Regions from separate parts of the Streptomyces sp. NPDC026417 genome, predicted to be linked through region 2. Evidence: riboswitches for the same ligand, from Rfam matches in the RefSeq annotation. Region 2 holds a riboswitch; the other holds the start of a gene.

Region 1 (9,070 bases), on a different contig from region 2:
CGCGAGTCCGCCGCGCGCGGTCTCCTTGTACTTGACGGACATGTCCGCGCCTGTCTCCTTCATGGTCTTGATGACCTTGTCGAGGGAGACCTTGTGCGAGCCGTCGCCGCGCATGGCCATCTTCGCCGCGGTCACGGCCTTGACCGCGGCCATGCCGTTGCGCTCGATGCAGGGGATCTGGACCAGGCCGCCGACCGGGTCGCAGGTCAGGCCCAGGTTGTGCTCCATGCCGATCTCGGCGGCGTTCTCGACCTGTTCGGGGCTGCCGCCGAGGACCTCGGCCAGCGCGCCGGCGGCCATGGAGCAGGCGGAGCCGACCTCGCCCTGGCAGCCGACCTCGGCGCCGGAGATGGAGGCGTTCTCCTTGAAGAGCATGCCGATGGCGCCGGCCGCGAGCAGGAAGCGCACGACTCCCTCCTCGTCGGCGCCGGGCACGAAGTTGATGTAGAAGTGCAGGACGGCGGGGATGATGCCCGCGGCGCCGTTGGTGGGCGCGGTGACGACCCGGCCGCCCGCCGCGTTCTCCTCGTTCACGGCCATCGCGTAGAGGGTGATCCACTCCATGGCGTGGGCCAGCGGGTCGCCGTCCGCGCGCAGCTGGCGGGCCGAGACGGCAGCCCTGCGCCGCACCTTCAGGCCGCCCGGCAGGATGCCCTCGCGGGACATGCCGCGCGACACGCACGCCTGCATCACCCGCCAGATGTCCAGGAGCCCCTCGCGGATCTCCTCCTCGGTGCGCCAGGCGCGCTCGTTCTCCAGCATCAGCGCGGAGATCGACAGGCCGGTCTCCCGGGTCAGGCGCAGCAGCTCGTCGCCCGTGCGGAAGGGGTACTTGAGGACCGTGTCGTCCAGCTTGATGCGGTCCTCGCCCACCGCGTCCTCGTCGACCACGAAGCCGCCGCCGACCGAGTAGTAGGTCTTTGACAGCAGCTCCTTGCCGTCGGCGTCGTACGCCCACAGCGTCATGCCGTTCGCGTGGTAGGGCAGCGCCTTGCGGCGGTGCAGGACCAGGTCGTCGTCGAAGGAGAAGGCGATCTCGTGCTCGCCGAGCAGGGTGAGGCGGCCGCCGGTGCGGATCGCCTCCACCCGGTCGTCGGCGCCCTCCACGTCCACGGTCCGCGGCGAGGCGCCCTCCAGGCCCAGCAGCACCGCCTTGGGGGTGCCGTGGCCGTGGCCGGTCGCGCCCAGGGAGCCGTACAGCTCGGCGCGTATCGAGGCCGTCGGGGCCAGCAGGTCCTCGTTGCGCAGTCGGCGGGCGAACATGCGGGCCGCGCGCATGGGGCCGACCGTGTGGGAGCTGGACGGGCCGATGCCGATCGAGAACAGGTCGAAGACCGAGATGGCCACGGGGGACTCCTAAGGGTTTCGGCGGACGCCGTTGTCAGCCGGTCGTGCGGGGCGGTGCATGCGGCGGGGCACCGCGCTCTGCTTCCAGTGTGCGCGGTGCCCCGGACGTTCGTACGAAGGAAGACGGTGCCACGAAAAGACGCGTACGGCAAAAAAGCGTACGAATCTACTTCAGGCCGGGGTACAGCGGGTGCTTGTCGGCCAGAGCGGACACCCGGGCCTTGAGCGAGTCCGCGTCGTACGACGGCTTGAGCGCCTCGGCGATGATGTCCGCGACCTCGGTGAAGTCCTCGGCCCCGAAGCCGCGGGTGGCGAGGGCGGGCGTGCCGATGCGCAGGCCGGAGGTGACCATGGGCGGGCGCGGGTCGTTCGGCACGGCGTTGCGGTTGACCGTGATGCCGACCTCGTGGAGCCGGTCCTCGGCCTGCTGTCCGTCCAGCTCGCTGTTGCGCAGGTCGACGAGGACGAGGTGCACGTCCGTGCCGCCCGAGAGGACGTCGACGCCGACGGCCCTGACGTCGTCCTGGACCAGGCGCTCGGCCAGGATCCGGGCGCCGTCGAGGGTGCGCTGCTGGCGCTCCTTGAAGTCGTCCGTGGCGGCGACCTTGAAGGAGACGGCCTTGGCCGCGATGACGTGCTCCAGCGGTCCGCCCTGCTGACCGGGGAAGACGGCGGAGTTGATCTTCTTCGCCAGCTCGGCGGTGGAGAGGATCACGCCGCCGCGCGGGCCGCCCAGGGTCTTGTGCGTGGTCGTGGTGACCACGTGCGCGTGCGGCACCGGGCTGGGGTGCAGGCCCGCCGCCACCAGACCGGCGAAGTGCGCCATGTCGACCATGAGGTACGCGCCGACCTCGTCCGCGATCCGGCGGAAGGTGGCGAAGTCCAGCTGCCGCGGGTAGGCGGACCAGCCGGCCACGATCAGCTTCGGCTTCGATTCCTTGGCCAGCTTCTCGACCTCGGCCATGTCGACCTGGCCGGTGGCGTCGTCCACGTGGTACGCGACCACGTTGTAGAGCTTGCCGGAGAAGTTGATCTTCATGCCGTGGGTGAGGTGCCCGCCGTGCGCGAGGTTCAGACCCATGATCGTGTCGCCCGGCTTGAGCAATGCGAACATCGCGGCCGCGTTGGCCTGGGCGCCCGAGTGCGGCTGGACGTTGGCGTGCTCGGCACCGAAGAGCGCCTTCACGCGGTCGATGGCGATCTGCTCGACCACGTCGACGTGCTCGCAGCCGCCGTAGTAGCGGCGGCCCGGGTAGCCCTCGGCGTACTTGTTGGTGAGGACCGAGCCCTGGGCCTCCATGACCGCGACCGGAGCGAAGTTCTCCGAGGCGATCATCTCCAGGGTGGACTGCTGGCGGTGCAGCTCGGCGTCGACGGCGGCGGCGACGTCCGGGTCGAGTTCGTGGAGGGGCGTGTTCAGAAGCGACATCAGTCGGGAGTCCTTAACCTGCGGTGAATTCGGTGTACTCGTCCGCGGAGAGCAGGTCGGCCGGCTCGTCCGTGACCCGGACCTTGAACAGCCAGCCGCCCTCGAAGGGGGCCGAGTTCACCAGGGACGGGTCGTCCACGACGTCCTGGTTGGCCTCGACGATCTCGCCGGTGACCGGGGCGTACAGGTCGCTGACCGACTTGGTCGACTCCAGTTCGCCGCAGGTCTCGCCCGCGGTCACGGTGTCACCGACCTCCGGGAGCTGGACGAACACGACATCGCCGAGCGCGTTGGCCGCGTGCTCCGTGATGCCGACCGTCGAGACGCCGTCCTCGGCGCCCGACAGCCACTCGTGCTCCTTGCTGTAGCGCAGCTGCTGGGGGTTGCTCATGGCCTGAATTCTCCTGTACGCGGGGGAGTGCTGATGAAGCGGGGACGGTGGGGGACCGGGCGAGCCGGCCCGGTGGTGCCCGGCGTCACGTCTCGACGTCCGGGGCCGGGGTCGTGCGACGCCCGGGGACGGATGTCACGCGGGGCGCCGTGGGACCGGTGTCGGTGTCCGACGACCAGTGTCACTTCTGGCGCTTGTAGAACGGCAGCGCCACGACTTCGTACGGTTCGTGGCTGCCCCGGATGTCCACGCCCACACCGGTCGTGCCGGGAGCGGCGTGCGCGGCGTCGACGTACGCCATGGCGATCGGCTTGCCGAGCGTGGGGGAGGGGGCGCCGGAGGTGACCTCGCCGATCACCTCGCCGCCGGCGACGACGGAGTAGCCGGCGCGCGGCACGCGGCGGCCCTCGGCGACGAGCCCGACGAGCACCCGCGGGGGGTTGTCCTGCGCCCGGGCGGCGGCCTCGGTGAGAGCCTCGCGGCCCACGAAGTCGCCCTCCTTCTCGAACTTCACGACCCGCCCGAGACCCGCGTCGAAGGGGGTGAGCGACGTCGTCAGCTCGTGCCCGTACAACGGCATGCCCGCCTCCAGGCGGAGCGTGTCACGGCAGGACAGCCCGCAGGGCACGAGGCCCGCCGGGGCGCCCGCCTCGGTCAGCGCCTGCCACAGCTTCTCGGCGTCGGACGGCGCCACGAACAGCTCGAAGCCGTCCTCGCCGGTGTAGCCGGTGCGCGCGATGAGCGCCGGGACGCCCGCGACCGTGCCGGGCAGGCCCGCGTAGTACTTCAGGCCGTCCAGGTCGGCGTCCGTGAGGGACTTCAGGATGCCGGGGGACTCCGGGCCCTGGATCGCGAGCAGCGCGTACGCGTCCCGGTCGTCGCGCACCTCGGCGTCGAAGCCCGAGACCCGCTCGGTCAGCGCGTCCAGCACCACCTGGGCGTTGGAGGCGTTCGCGACGACCATGTACTCCTGCTCCCCGAGCCGGTACACGATCAGGTCGTCGAGGATGCCGCCGTCCGCCCGGACGATCATGGTGTAGCGGGCCCGGCCGACACCGACGGAGCCGATGTTGCCGACGAGGGCGAAGTTCAGGAAGGCGGCGGCCTGCGCACCGGTGACCGTGATCTCGCCCATGTGGGAGAGGTCGAAGAGGCCGGCCTTCGTGCGGACGGCGAGGTGCTCGTCCCGCTCGGAGCCGTAGCGCAGCGGCATGTCCCAGCCGGCGAAGTCGGTCATCGTCGCGCCGAGTGAGCGATGCAGGGCATCGAGCGCGGTGTGACGGGGGGCGTTACTGCTCATCGGTGGGGCTCCCAAGGCATGACGGCGAGGTCGTTCCTCCCCATCTGTCATCGGAACCTGAGAGGTTCATCACGACCCCGCGAACCGGTGGTCCTGATTTGCACCTTGGGTGGAGCCACTGGTCAGCGGCCCGCTTTTCAGATGTGCCTCGCCCGCGCGGTATCGGGGCCTGAGAGATTCAAGGGAGGGACTTGCTCCTTCGGCGCCCGGGGTCTCATGCCCCCGGGACTCTCCCGCGCGGATTCAAGCGGCCGGTATGCAGTTGGCGGGCACATCATTGCACGCATCCGTGAAACACGGCAGGGGCGGCCCGTCCCGCGGGCCGGGCGGGACCTGTGACCGGTCTGTGGCAGGACGAGGACGGAAACGAGAGGCGTTCCGCATTACCTTCTCTTTACACTCGACGGGGATGGGACTCCGGAACCAAGGGGGAGGACGATCAGGGTGAACAGGACCACGGCGTACGCGACGAGTTCGGGACTCGCGTTGCCCGACCAGCCCGGTGTCCCGGCCCGGGAGGCGTGCGGACCGAGGACCGGGCCCGTCGTCCGCGACCTGCGCGAGCGCGCGGGGCGCAGCCCGCACGGTCTGTCCTTCGGTGCCGCCGACCTGGTGGTGGTGACCGGCCTGCCCGGCAGCGGCAAGTCGACGCTGATGCGCAAAGCCGTGAGCGGCGCCCGCATCGACTCCCAGGACACCCGCGACCGCTGGGACACCCGGCTGTCCCGCTTCGTGCCGTACGCGCTCTACCGCCCCCTCGTCCGGCTCGCGCACTACGCCGGGCTGCGCCGGGCGCTGCGCTCGGGAGCCGGTGTCGTGGTCCACGACTGCGGCACCCAGGCCTGGGTGCGCCGCTGGCTCGCCCGGGAGGCCCGCCGCCGGGGCGGCACCCTGCACCTGCTGCTCCTCGACGTCCCGCCGGACGCGGCCCTGGACGGCCAGCGCGAGCGCGGCCGGGGGGTCTCGCGCTACGCCTTCCTGCGCCACCGCCGGGCGGCCGGCCGGCTGCTGCGGTCCGTCGAGACCGGCGCGCTGCCCAAGGGCTGCGGCTCGGCGGTCCTGATCGACCGGGAGGCGGCGGACGTGCTGCGCCGGATCGACTTCGGCGACTGATCCCCGTACCCGCGCACCGGCTAGGGTTTCCAGCCGGAACGACGGTTCACAGCAGGCGGTAGACAGATGGACTTCCCGGCACAGGCGCACCCGCACCCCCATCCGCACGGCGGATGGCCCGGCAACGAACTGGAGGAGGTGCTCTCCGCGTCCCTCGGAGTCCCCTCGGCCGGCGCCCGGATCGTCGAGGTCCTCGGCCGCAGCTTCCTGTGGATCCCGCTGCCGAACGGCGGCGGTCCGCACAGCGGCCCGCTCGACCTGCCGACGCTGGAGATCGAGGGGCAGGCGTACGTCCCGGTCTTCAGCTCCGAGGAGCAGTTCCGCCAGGTCGCCGGGGCGCACATGGCGTACACGATCGCGCCCGCCGTCGAGTTCGCCCGCGGCCTGCCCCCACAGGTGGGGCTCGCGGTCAACCCGGACGGCGTGGTCGGCGTGCCGCTGCCGCCGCCCGCCGTCGCCGAACTGTGCCGCACCGGCCGTACCCCGCTGGACGGGCCCGCCAGCGGAGGCCGGGTCCGGCTCTTCGAACCGGACTGGCAGGAGGACCCGGTGGACTTCCTGGCCGCTGCCTCGGCCGAGTTCGCCGCCACCGGGGTGGTCCTGACCGCGCGCCGCTGCCTGGCCAGCATCGAGGGCGGCGACCCGGTGATGTTCGTCGGCGTCGAGCTGTCCGACTGGGAGGGCCCCGCGCGGACCTACCCGCTGGACGCCCTCGGCCGGGCGCTCGGCCGGGTCCCGGTCGACCGCCCGGTGAACCTGGTCCTGCTCGACGTCGCCCAGGATCCGGTGGGCGACTGGATGCGCGCCCAGGTGCGGCCCTTCTACCAGCGGGAGTACTGAGCGGGCGGGGCCGGGCCCCCGCCGGGTGCCCGACGCCACGCGGGCCGGTGAAGCCGAGCGTCAAGTTCCTGTCAGGAACGCCGCTTAAGCTGGTTTCATGGCTCGGTCGAGGTGTCGACGTGCTCCCGGACGGGAAGCCGTGCGAGCGCCCCGGGGGGCAATGGGTGAGTTCATGATGATCTGTTCGCGAAGGGGCGGTTGAGGGTGAGCGCGTCGGGCACGGCCGCGGCCGGGCAGGTCGAGCACATGCTGCGCCAGGTGACGCCCGGGCGTTACGACGCCTACGAGGCGCTCCTCCGTGCGCTCGCGACCCCGTCGAACGGCCAGATCTGGATGCTGCTCTGGCACGGCCAGGCGGGCTCCCAGGACGCCCAGTACGGGAACATGGAGGTGGGCGGCTACGGCTACGCGCCCTGTGTGACCTCGGCCCAGGAGCTGTCCGCCAGCGGCTGGAACCGCTCGTACGAGGTCGTCGACGGCCTCGACGTCGCCCGCACCCTCTATCCCGACCACTTCGGGCTCTGGCTGAACCCGCACGCCCCGGGCGGCGGCGTCGGGATCCCGTGGCTGGACCTGCGGCGCATCGCCACAGGCCTGGAACGACAGCCCGCGGGACCGCTGCGGCTCTCCGAACCGGGCATCGAGATCCCCCAGTTCTACGCCCTCCTCACGCAGAACGCGCACCGCACCCCGGCCGTGCGGTCGCTGCGCCGTGCCTGGGTGCAGCCGGCGCTCGGAGCGCCGTACCTGGCGATCGGCCTCGACGTCTACGACACGTCGCCGTCCGCCGTCGACTCGGTGCGGGCGATGATGCAGCAGTCCGTCGGCGCGGTCCCGGACGGGCTGCCCGTGTCGACCGTCGCCATGTCCGACGAGTACGACCCGGTGGCGATGTGGCTGCGCGCGAGAGCGCGGCCCTTCTACGACCGCGATGCCCACGCGGCGCCCGCCCAGGCTCCCGCGGCCGGCGGCTACGGCTACCCGCAGCCGCGTCCGTACTGACCCCGCGACCGCGTCCGTACTGACCCCGCGACCGCGTCCGCGCCGGCCCGCGACGCGTCCGCGCCGGCTCCGAACCGACGCCCCGGGCACCCTGAAATCGGCGCTCCGGCACGCCCTTTGAAACGGGCTCCGGGCGCTGACCAGCGTGCTCGAACGCGTAAGTGCGTGATGTCCGTGTTGCGGACGAAGGGAGAGGAAAGCGTCCCCCGTGGACCCTTCCGGCTCAATTGCCCCGCGTCCGACCCCCGTTACCCGCCGTCCGGATAACGGAACCCCCCAGAGCGCATCACGTTTGCGCATCCATTCACCGTCAAGTCTGGCAACAGATCGCCGAGGCGTTGAAGACTCCCGGTCCAGGGGTGTTCGCCCCTTTGTACGACGGACTGATCATGCCGCTACAGCGGCACGTGTGGGCCGGCTACCGCCGGTTGAGAGGGGTCCCTGCCACGATGACGGCACCATTGCACGAGCCGACCGCTGAAGCGGCCCCGAGCGCTGCCGAGGAAGCGGCGGTTGTCAGCGCCGATCCGAAGGCGGTTCAAGGACGCTCTCTCGGCCGGATCGCCTGGGAGCGCCTCAAGCGGGACAAGCTGGCCCTCACGGGCGGCGTCGTCGTGCTCGTGCTCATCGTGATCGCGATTCTCGCGCCGGTGATCGCCAACCTGGTGGGCCAGGACCCCGAGTCGCACCACGAGGACCTGATCGACCCGCTGTTCTCCACGCCCACGGGATCCCTGGGCGGCATCAGCGGGGACCACCTCCTCGGCGTCGAACCGGTGAGCGGCCGCGACATCTTCGCCCGCATCATCTACGGAGCCCGCATCTCGCTCCTGGTGGGCTTCCTGTCCGCCCTGGTCGCGGTGGTCCTCGGAACCGTCCTCGGCATCCTCGCGGGCTTCTTCGGAGGCTGGGTGGACGCGGCCATCAGCCGTGTGATGGACGGTCTCCTCGCCTTCCCCCAGCTGCTGTTCATCATCGCCCTGGTCTCGGTCATGCCGAACGAGATGCTGGGCCTGACGGGTACCGGCGTGCGCCTGTTCGTCATGATCCTGGTGATCGGCTTCTTCGGCTGGCCCTATGTCGGCCGCGTGGTGCGCGGCCAGACGCTCTCGCTGCGCGAGCGCGAATACGTGGAGGCGGCGCGGAGCCTGGGCGCCGGGCGGTTCTACATCCTGTTCAAGGAACTGCTGCCCAACCTCATCGCGCCCATCATCGTGTACACGACGATGATGATCCCGACCAACATCCTCACCGAGGCGGCGCTCAGCTTCCTGGGTGTCGGCGTCAAGCCGCCGACCGCCTCGTGGGGACAGATGCTCTCCTCGGCGATCGACTACTACGACTCGGATCCCATGTACATGGTGATCCCGGGTGTGGCGATCTTCGTCACCGTGCTCGCCTTCAATCTCTTCGGTGACGGCGTGCGTGACGCGCTCGACCCGAAGGCTTCCCGCTGAACTGCCGTACCCCCGGGGCCTGTGACTCATCCACAGGCCGCCTACATCATTTCGGAGGATCCGAGATCGTGACTACCCAACGCACCACAGGGCGGCGCAAGCAGGCCGTGGCCGCAGCTGCAGTGGTCGCAGCACTGCTGAGCACGGCTGCGTGCGGCGGCGGCGACGACGACAAGAGCGGCGGCAAGAAC
Region 2 (9,070 bases):
GGTTCCAGCGGTAGACGGTGCCGTTGTGCAGGACCAGCTCGGAGAGCTTGGGGATCCCGCCGCCGTCGAGCACCTTGAGCGGATCCTCCTCGTCGCAGATCGGCAGCAGCGCCGGGAAGTAACGCAGGTTCTCCTCGAAGAGGTCGAAGGCGGACGAGATCCACCGCTCGCCGAACCACGTGCGCGGCCGGACCCCTTGGGCCTGCAACTCCGGCGGCCGGGTGTCCGTGGACTGCAGGAACAGCGGGGGCCGGGACTCCCGCCATAGTTCGTGCCCGAACAGGAACGGCGAGTTGGCCCCGATCGCGACCTGTGCGGCGGCGACCGCCTGCGCCGCGTTCCAGACGTCCGCGAAGCGGGCCGGGGTGACCTGCAGATGCAGCTGGACGGAGGTGCACGCCGCCTCAGGCGCGATGGAGCGCGAGGTGCAGACGAGTCGCTCCACCCCGTCGATGTCGAGCGCGAAGTCCTCGCCGCGGGCGGCCACGATCTGGTCGTTCAGCAAGGTGTAGCGGTCGACGTCCGACAGGTTCGAGGAGACCAGGTCGTCGCGGCCGAGGGTCGGCAGAATGCCGATCATCACGATTCCGGCGTCGACCTCGTTCGCCTTGCGGTGCGCATACGCGAGGGACGTGTTCAGTTCCTCTGAGAGCTGGTCGAAAACCCTCCCGGCCAGTCGATGGGGAGCAATGTTCACTTCAAGATTGAACATGGCAAGTTCTGTTTGGAAATCCTTGCTGGCTATCCGGTCGAGTACTTCCGCATTCATCATCCGCGGCATGCCGTCGGGCCCCGCGAGATTCAGCTCGATCTCCAGCCCCATCAGATTCCGCGGACGCTCGAAGCGCTGCTCCGCCAGCAGCCGCTCGAGTCCCGTCAGGCACTGCTGCAGCTTCCTGCGGTAGCGCTGCCGATCGGACAGGTCGAACGACCCCGCCACGACCTTCTCTCCCATCGAAGTTCCCTCCTCGGATGGGTAGGCCGATGCTCCGGCCGCTCTGGTACACGGTCACGGTGGATGATGCCCCGGCAACGCGATCCATAACGTCCCCGGGCGGGCCCCTGGCCCGCTACGCTGAACGCGAGTACCCCCGGGCACATTCACCAGGCATGGTGCAGCGTGCAGTTTCACTCCGGCACGCGCTCGTGAAAAACGCCGACGAGAATCGGCCGACCGCTCCGGCGGGGTATTTCGAGGTCAGCTCCGCGCGACCCCTGCGGAACACGGATGAATCACACGTTTCGCCGACCGAATAGGCTCTTGTTCTTCATACGCGGAACAGCTAGACGAAACATTGTGTGAACACGTGTCGTATAAACTCCGCAAACGAGGCAGAGAGTAGGCGCTCGCCGTCGTTGCATCCGCCCCTCTGACCCCGAGAGCTGACAGTGTCGTCCGCCCCCGCCCTCGCGCCACCCTGCCTGTCGAATGAGAGGCGACCCACCATGCCGCTGCATGTCCCCCCGGCTCCCGCGCCCGCCCTGCGCTCCGTCCTCACGGCACTCGGTTCCCCCACCGCTGTCCGCGAGGCGCGAACTCCGTCGCTGCGCGCCGCGCAGGGACCCGTGACCCCCGAGACCCCGCTGCCCGTCCACGTGCTCGACCGGATCACGCCCGCCGGCGCCTCCGCCACCCGCCTCGCCGGGTGGCGGTTCCTGATCCGCAGCGGCGAGCGCGCCGTGGCCGCCGCCGAGACGATGCTGACTCCCGACGGCTGGGCCTTCTCCCACTTCTTCGAGGGCCCCTACGTCACCGCCACCGAGCGCGCCCTGCGGCAGGCGGAGAACATGCAACAGCCCTACCAGCCGCGGCTCCTGTCCGTGCCCGAGCTGTACATGCTCACGCTCTGGCTGCACGGCGACTGCGCCGCGGACGGTGCCACCGGACAACCGCTGGCCACCGATCTGCTGGTGCCGCTGGCGCCCGCCCCGCCCGGTATCGCCGCCCACCGTCCGCACCGGGTCGCCGAACTGCTGCCCGTCCTCACCCACCGGCTGACACCCGCGACTCCCGCGGCCCCGCTGCTCGGCTCTCCCGCGTAGGCGCGCCCACCGGGGCCGCCCACCCCCGTCGCAGGCACCGTGCCCCGCAGTCGGTCGACGACTGCGGGGCACGCCGCTCCTTCGGGCTCCTCCGCGCTCGTCCGAGCCTTGTTCCCCTCGCGCCCGTCCGGACTAGCCCCATCCGACCACCGCGAACCACCCGAAGGGACAGTGCAGTTGGGATGAACCGCCCGCACGGGTGATGCGTCATCAACCTGTGAGAAGTGCTGCTGCCAAATCCCTGCGGATTGACGCCCGTAGGGCAACACTGGTTCCAGACCGACTTATCAACGGGGGGCGGCCATGAACAGCGTTCCGAGCCGCAGGACAGATACGACAGCCAGCTCACACGTCACGACACAGCGAAAGAACCCATCCATGTGCCAGCACCAGCCACCGTGTCCCACAGCCGACTCCGCCGACCGGGAAGCCGCCCTTCATGTGGCGCACCACCCGGAGCAGGGATGGAGCCTGCTGTGCAACGGCGTCGTCCTGTTCGAGGACACCGGTGAGCTCCTGCCCGACGGTCAGATCATCGCCCCGCACCGCCCACTGGGCACCGCGCAGGTGATGACGGCCGCCTGAGCCGCACACCGGGTGGCCGCGACGGCCACCCGCGCACAAGAGGGGCCGGCCCGGAGAATCACTCTCCGAACCGGCCCCGACGTATGTCCCGCGGTGACTACTCCTCGTAAGCGTCCAGCGGCGGGCAGGAGCAGACGAGGTTGCGGTCGCCGTACGCCTGGTCGATCCGGCGGACCGGCGGCCAGTACTTGTCCGCGGCCGAGACACCGGCCGGGAAGACGGCCTCGGCGCGGCTGTAGGCGTGCTCCCAGTCGCCGCCCAGCGCCGCCGCGGTGTGCGGAGCGCCGCGCAGCGGGTTGTCCTCGGCCGGCCACTCGCCCGTGCCGACCTTCTCGATCTCGGCGCGGATGGCGATCATCGCCTCGCAGAACCGGTCGAGCTCCACCAGGTCCTCGGACTCGGTCGGCTCGATCATCAGCGTCCCCGCCACCGGGAACGACATCGTCGGCGCGTGGAAGCCGTAGTCGATCAGCCGCTTGGCGATGTCGTCGACGCTGACACCGGTCGCCTTGGTCAGCCCGCGCAGGTCGATGATGCACTCGTGCGCGACGAGTCCGCCCGGACCGGTGTACAGCACCGGGTAGTGCGGCTCCAGGCGCTTGGCGATGTAGTTGGCGGACAGCACCGCCACCTGCGTCGCCCGCTTGAGGCCTTCGCCGCCCATGAGCCGGACGTACGCCCACGAGATCGGCAGGATGCCGGCGGAGCCCCAGGGAGCGGCCGAGATCGGGCCGACGCCGGTCTCCGGACCGGCCGCGGGCTGCAGCGGGTGGTTCGGCAGGTACGGGGCGAGGTGCGCGCGGACACCGACCGGTCCCACGCCCGGGCCACCGCCGCCGTGCGGGATGCAGAACGTCTTGTGCAGGTTCAGGTGCGAGACGTCGCCGCCGAAGTGGCCCGGCTTGGCCAGACCCACCAGCGCGTTGAGGTTGGCCCCGTCGACGTACACCTGGCCGCCCGCCTCGTGCACCTGGGCGCAGATGTCGGCGACGTGCTCCTCGAAGACACCGTGCGTGGAGGGGTACGTGATCATCAGGACGGCGAGTTCGTCGCGGTACTGCTCGATCTTGGCCCGCAGGTCCTCGACGTCGATCTCGCCGTCCCCGGCGGTCTTCACAACGACGACCTTCATGCCGGCCATCACGGCACTGGCGGCGTTGGTGCCGTGCGCGGAGGACGGGATGAGGCAGATGGTGCGCTGCTCGTCACCGTTGGCGCGGTGGTAGCCGCGTACGGCGAGCAGACCCGCCAGCTCGCCCTGCGAACCGGCATTGGGCTGCAGCGAGACGTTGTCATAGCCGGTGACCTCGGCGAGCCGCTCCTCCAGTTCACGGATGAGGGTCAGATACCCCCCCGCCTGCTCGGCGGGCGCGAACGGGTGCAGCTGACCGAACTCGGGCCAGGTGACCGGCTCCATCTCGGTCGTCGCGTTGAGCTTCATCGTGCAGGAGCCGAGCGGGATCATGCCGCGATCGAGCGCGTAGTCCCGGTCGGACAGCCTGCGCAGGTAGCGCAGCATGGCGGTCTCGGAGCGGTACTGGTTGAAGACCGGGTGCGCGAGGTAGTCGTCGGTGCGCAGCAGCTGCTCGGGCAGCGTGTCCGCGGCCGAGGCGTCCAGCTCCTCGATGTCGGCCTCGACCCCGAACGCGGACCAGACGGCGGCGAGCTGCTTGCGGCCGGTGGTCTCGTCGCAGGCGATCGACACGTGGTCGGCGTCCACGAGGTGCAGGTTGACCCCGCCCTCGCGGGCGGCGGCCACGACCGCGGAGGCGCGGCCCGGCACCCGTGCGGTCAGCGTGTCGAAGTAGGCGCCGTGGACGACCTCGACACCGCCGGCGCGGAGGCCCGCGGCGAGGATCGTGGCGTAACGGTGCGTGCGCCGGGCGATCGTCCGCAGGCCCTCGGGTCCGTGGTACACCGCGTACATGCCGGCCATCACGGCGAGCAGCACCTGAGCGGTACAGATGTTGCTGGTGGCCTTCTCGCGGCGGATGTGCTGCTCACGGGTCTGCAGGGCCAGGCGGTAGGCCTTGTGCCCGTCCGCGTCGACGGACACGCCCACGAGCCGCCCGGGCAGGCTGCGCGCGAACTTCTCGCGCACCGCCATGTAACCGGCGTGCGGCCCGCCGAAGCCCATCGGCACACCGAAGCGCTGGGTCGTGCCGACCGCGATGTCGGCACCGAGGTCGCCGGGTGCGGTGAGCAGGGTGAGCGCGAGCAGGTCGGCGGCGACGGTGACCACCGCACCGAGCTCGTGCGCCTGCTCGATCACCGGCTTGATGTCGCGTACGGCACCGGAGGCGCCCGGGTACTGGATCAGCACGCCGTTGATCTCGCGCCCGGCGACCTCGGCCGGGATGCCCTCGGCGAGGTCGGCGACGACGACCTCGACACCGGTGGGCTCGGCGCGGGTCTCGATGACGGCGATGGTCTGCGGCAGGGCGTCCGCGTCGACGAGGAAGAGGCCCTTCTTGTTCTTGCCCATCCGCCGGGACAGCGCCATCGCCTCGGCGGCGGCGGTGCCCTCGTCGAGCAGCGAGGCGCCTGAGGTCGGCAGCCCGGTCAGCTCGGCGACCACGGTCTGGAAGTTGAGCAGCGCCTCCAGGCGGCCCTGCGAGATCTCCGGCTGGTAGGGCGTGTACGCGGTGTACCAGGCCGGGTTCTCCATGACGTTGCGCAGGATCACCGGCGGCGTGAAGGTGCCGTAGTAGCCGAGGCCGATCATCGAGTCGAGCACCTGGTTGCGGTCCGCGAGGGAGCGGAGCTCCGCCAGGACCTCGGCCTCGGTGCGCGCACCCGGCAGGTCGAGGGCGTCGGCGTTCTTGATGACGTCCGGGACCGCGGCGGCCGTGAGCTCGTCGAGCGAGCCGTATCCGACCTGCGCGAGCATCTTGGCCTGGGCCTCGTGGTCGGGCCCGATGTGGCGCTGCTCGAAGGGGATGCCCTGTTCGAGCTCGGAGAGCGGAATGCGATGGGCGGTCATTGCGGAGGCCTCCTGGTCTGACGCGACCTTCGGGGGGTACCACGACGCGGGTACCCCGACGGCCTCCCCCTCTGTCATCTCAACCTGAGAGCTTCACCGGCCCGTCCCGACGGACGACCCGGCTTTCACCGTCGGTGAGAGCGGGAGCCCGACGACACCCGCCCTGCTTTCCAGAGTGACCTCGTCCGTGCGGTACGTGTGCCTGAGAGATTCCGGGGAGGATTTGCTCCTTCGGCGCCTCCGGTCTCGCCGGAGGACTCTCCCGCACGGGGTCAGCAGCCGCTTGCCAGCCTACCAGCGAGGACGACGCACGGGCTTTCGAGTGGCCACCTTCCTGAATGTGCTCTTTTGTAGTGCTTACGGATGAGTTTTGCGACCAAGAGGAGGGCCCGTGCAGACCGACATCGATCCGCGCAACCTGATCGGCCGCAAGGCGTTCGACCGCAAGGGCACCAAGATCGGCACGGTCGACGAGGTGTACCTCGACGACGCCACCGGAGCGCCCGAGTGGGCGGCCATACGCACGGGCCTGTTCAGCCGGGACGCCTTCGTGCCGCTGGAGCCCAGCGAGGTCGTGGAAGGGGCTCTCCGGGTCCCCTTCGACCGCGCCCTCATCAAGGACGCGCCCGACTTCGGCGTGGGCCGCCACCTCTCTCCGGAACAGGAACTCCAGCTCTACCACCACTACGGCCTCGATCTGGCGTCCCCGGCCCCGCCCGACCACGACTTCGGCCGGCTCGCGGGCTCCGAGGAGGCCTGACCGGCCCGCCCTCCGGGATCCCCCTCCGCATCCGTCACGGGCGCCGCCGGCCCTGGGTCCTCCCCTGCGGCGCCGGCAGCGTCCAGCGCCGCCGCGACCAGGGGAAGCGGTTCGGCGGGCTCCAGCGCGGGATCGTCGGTCCGGAACGTACGGACCCGGCCGGGCTCCGAGTACGGCGTCTCGAAGCGCACCGTGACGCGCCCCAGACCGCTTCCCTGCACCCAGCCGTGCCCGTACTCGGCGTGCCGCACGTCGTGCCCCGCGGGCCAGCGCCGCTCGGCCGGCGGTGCCGCCTCCGCGACGGCCTCCTGCGCGCCCTCCTCCTCGGCCTGCTCCTGCGCCAGCAGCTCGCCCGCGGCGGCCTGGGCCTGCGCGAACAGGTCCTCCTGCGTGTAGTCGGCCAGCCCCGTCACGCCGACGCCCAGCAGCCGCACCCCGCCCGTCGTGTCCACCGAGTCCAGCAGCCGGGCAGCGGCCTCGCGCACCACCGACGGATCGTCCGTGGGCCCGCGCAGCGTCTCGGACCGGGTCAGCGTGGAGAAGTCGTACCGCCGCACTTTGAGCACCACGGTCCGCCCCGACCGCCCGGCGCCCCGCAACCGCTGCACACATCGGTCGGCCAGCCGCTGCACCTCCGTGGCGACCCGCACCCGGTCGTGGATGTCCACCTCGTAGGTGTCCTCGACCGACACCGACTTCGTCTCCCGCTCGGCCACCACGGGCCGGTCGTCGTGGGCGAGGGCCATCGCGTGGAGCGCGTGCCCGTGGGCCTTCCCCAGCAGCCGCACCAGCTCGTCCTCGCCGGCCTCGGCGAGCTCCTCGACAGTGGTGATCCCGGCCCGCCGCAGGTGGTCCCCGGTCGCGGGCCCCACGCCCGGCAGCGTCCGCACCGACAGCGGCCCCAGCAGCGCGCGCTCGGTGCCCGGCTCGATCAGCACCAGTCCGTCGGGCTTGGCCTGCTCGGAAGCGATCTTGGCGAGCATCTTGGAGGCCGCGAGCCCCACCGACCCGGTCAGCCCCGTGACGGCCCGGATGTCCGCGCGCAGCTTCCCGCCGACCAGCCGCGCCGACGTCTCGTCCCAGGCCGTCCCCCCGGCCTCCAGATCGACGAACGCCTCGTCCAGGCTCAGCGGCTCCACGAGCGGCGACAGCGCCCGCAGCAGGCCCATCACCTGCTCGCTGACCTCCCGGTACAGCCCGAAGCGCGGTACGAGGTACGCGGCGTTCGGCGCGAGCCGGCGCGCCTGCGCCATGGGCATCGCGGAATGCACCCCGAAGACACGGGCCTCGTACGAGGCGGTGGCGACCACACCGCGCACGCCCAGCCCGCCCACGACCACGGCCTTGCCGCGCAGGCTCGGCTTGGCCGCCTGCTCGGCCGAGGCGAAGAAGGCATCCATGTCGAGATGCAGGATCGTGGGCGTGGTTCTCACATGTCCGATGCTGCCCTACGCCACTGACAATGCCCCGTCGCGCGGGGGCTCCTCCCCCGGCCGTCGTCGCGTCGGCGCCACCGGGCGCCGACGGACCGCGTGACGTCAGACCGCGCGGTTGCGCCGCCGGGCCAGTTCGTCGGTGGGGTTCTGCCCGACGAGCGTCTCGCCGGTGTCGACCCGCTCGCCGTGCAACTGGGAGAGCGCGCCCTCCACGTCCCGCCAGACGACCCCCACGGCGATCCCGAAGACGCCCTGACCGCCCTGGAGCAGCGCGTGGACCTCGTCCGGCGAGGAGCACTCGTAGACCGTCGCGCCGTCGCTCATGAGCGTCATCCGCTCCAGATCACGGAACCCGCGCTCACGCAGGTGCTGGACCGCGGTGCGGATGTTCTGCAGCGAGACCCCCGTGTCGAGGAACCGCTTGACGATCTTCAGGACCACGACGTCCCGGAAGCTGTAGAGGCGCTGCGTCCCCGATCCGTGGGCCGGTCTCACACTCGGCTCGACCAGGCCGGTACGGGCCCAGTAGTCCAGCTGGCGATAGGTGATACCCGCCGCCGCACACGCCGTGGGACCGCGGTAACCGATCTCCTCGGACACCGCCCCTCCGTCCGGCACCGCTGTCGGCCGCTGTGGAGCGGGGCCGGCCGCGTTGCCGTGAAGCGGGTACGGGCCGCTCTCCCCCAGACGTCCGGGGGCACCCCCAGCCGTACCGTCGCCGCTGCTTCTCACGCCGACCTCCGTCCTTGAACTGCCTTCTCGACGGTAGGCAGTCGCCAGGGGTGCGTCAACGATCGCCACACTCGGCACGCCGAGTGATAATCACCCTAGGAGTGGTTTCCCGTGCCCCACCGCGGGGAAAGGCTAGCCGAATGCTCTCCGCACGGGCCGTCACCACGCTCACTGGCCCCCGGCATGTGCCGGTCGGATTCCCGGGCGTCCGGGGACGTCACTGACTGTTGGTCCCGAAGTCCTCGGGAGAGATCTGGTCGAGGAACTCGCGGAACTTCTCCACCTCGTCCTCCTGCTCGTCCGGGATCGCGATCCCCGCGTCGTCGAGCACCCCGTCGCTGCCGTAGATCGGCGTCCCGGTGCGCAGCGCGAGCGCTATGGCGTCGGACGGCCGCGCGCTCACCTCCACCCCGCTGGCGAACACCAGCTCGGCGTAGAAGACGCCCTCACGCAGGTCCGTGATGCGCACTTCGGTGAGCTCCTGGCCGACGGCCTCCAGCACGTCCTTGAACAGGTCGTGGGTCAGCGGTC

The links. A riboswitch is a leader RNA that binds a small molecule or an ion and turns the genes downstream of it on or off. The one in region 2 is predicted to bind glycine.
Region 1: it holds a riboswitch for glycine, as region 2 does, so the genes downstream of both, gcvT (glycine cleavage system aminomethyltransferase GcvT) here and gcvP (aminomethyl-transferring glycine dehydrogenase) in region 2, are expected to answer to the same signal.

Annotation. Positions count from the first base shown of each region.
Region 1 is NZ_JBVHPY010000005.1:310,153-319,222, forward strand. It holds gene ACZ4NT_RS10955 (L-serine ammonia-lyase) at 1-1,347, opposite strand, end outside; gene glyA (serine hydroxymethyltransferase) at 1,514-2,776, opposite strand; gene gcvH (glycine cleavage system protein GcvH) at 2,790-3,167, opposite strand; gene gcvT (glycine cleavage system aminomethyltransferase GcvT) at 3,349-4,467, opposite strand; glycine riboswitch at 4,502-4,614, opposite strand; glycine riboswitch at 4,615-4,713, opposite strand; gene ACZ4NT_RS10975 (AAA family ATPase) at 4,912-5,580, shown strand; gene ACZ4NT_RS10980 (enhanced serine sensitivity protein SseB) at 5,647-6,420, shown strand; gene ACZ4NT_RS10985 (enhanced serine sensitivity protein SseB C-terminal domain-containing protein) at 6,625-7,422, shown strand; gene ACZ4NT_RS10990 (ABC transporter permease) at 7,872-8,879, shown strand; gene ACZ4NT_RS10995 (ABC transporter substrate-binding protein) at 8,948-9,070, shown strand, end outside.
Region 2 is NZ_JBVHPY010000006.1:7,943-17,012, reverse strand. It holds gene ACZ4NT_RS11395 (glutamate-cysteine ligase family protein) at 1-955, opposite strand, end outside; gene ACZ4NT_RS11390 (hypothetical protein) at 1,447-2,043, shown strand; gene ACZ4NT_RS11385 (DUF5999 family protein) at 2,422-2,628, shown strand; gene gcvP (aminomethyl-transferring glycine dehydrogenase) at 2,726-5,611, opposite strand; glycine riboswitch at 5,792-5,886, opposite strand; gene ACZ4NT_RS11375 (PRC-barrel domain-containing protein) at 6,003-6,371, shown strand; gene ACZ4NT_RS11370 (DNA polymerase IV) at 6,296-7,804, opposite strand; gene ACZ4NT_RS11365 (MerR family transcriptional regulator) at 7,910-8,539, opposite strand; gene ACZ4NT_RS11360 (bifunctional nuclease family protein) at 8,757-9,070, opposite strand, start outside.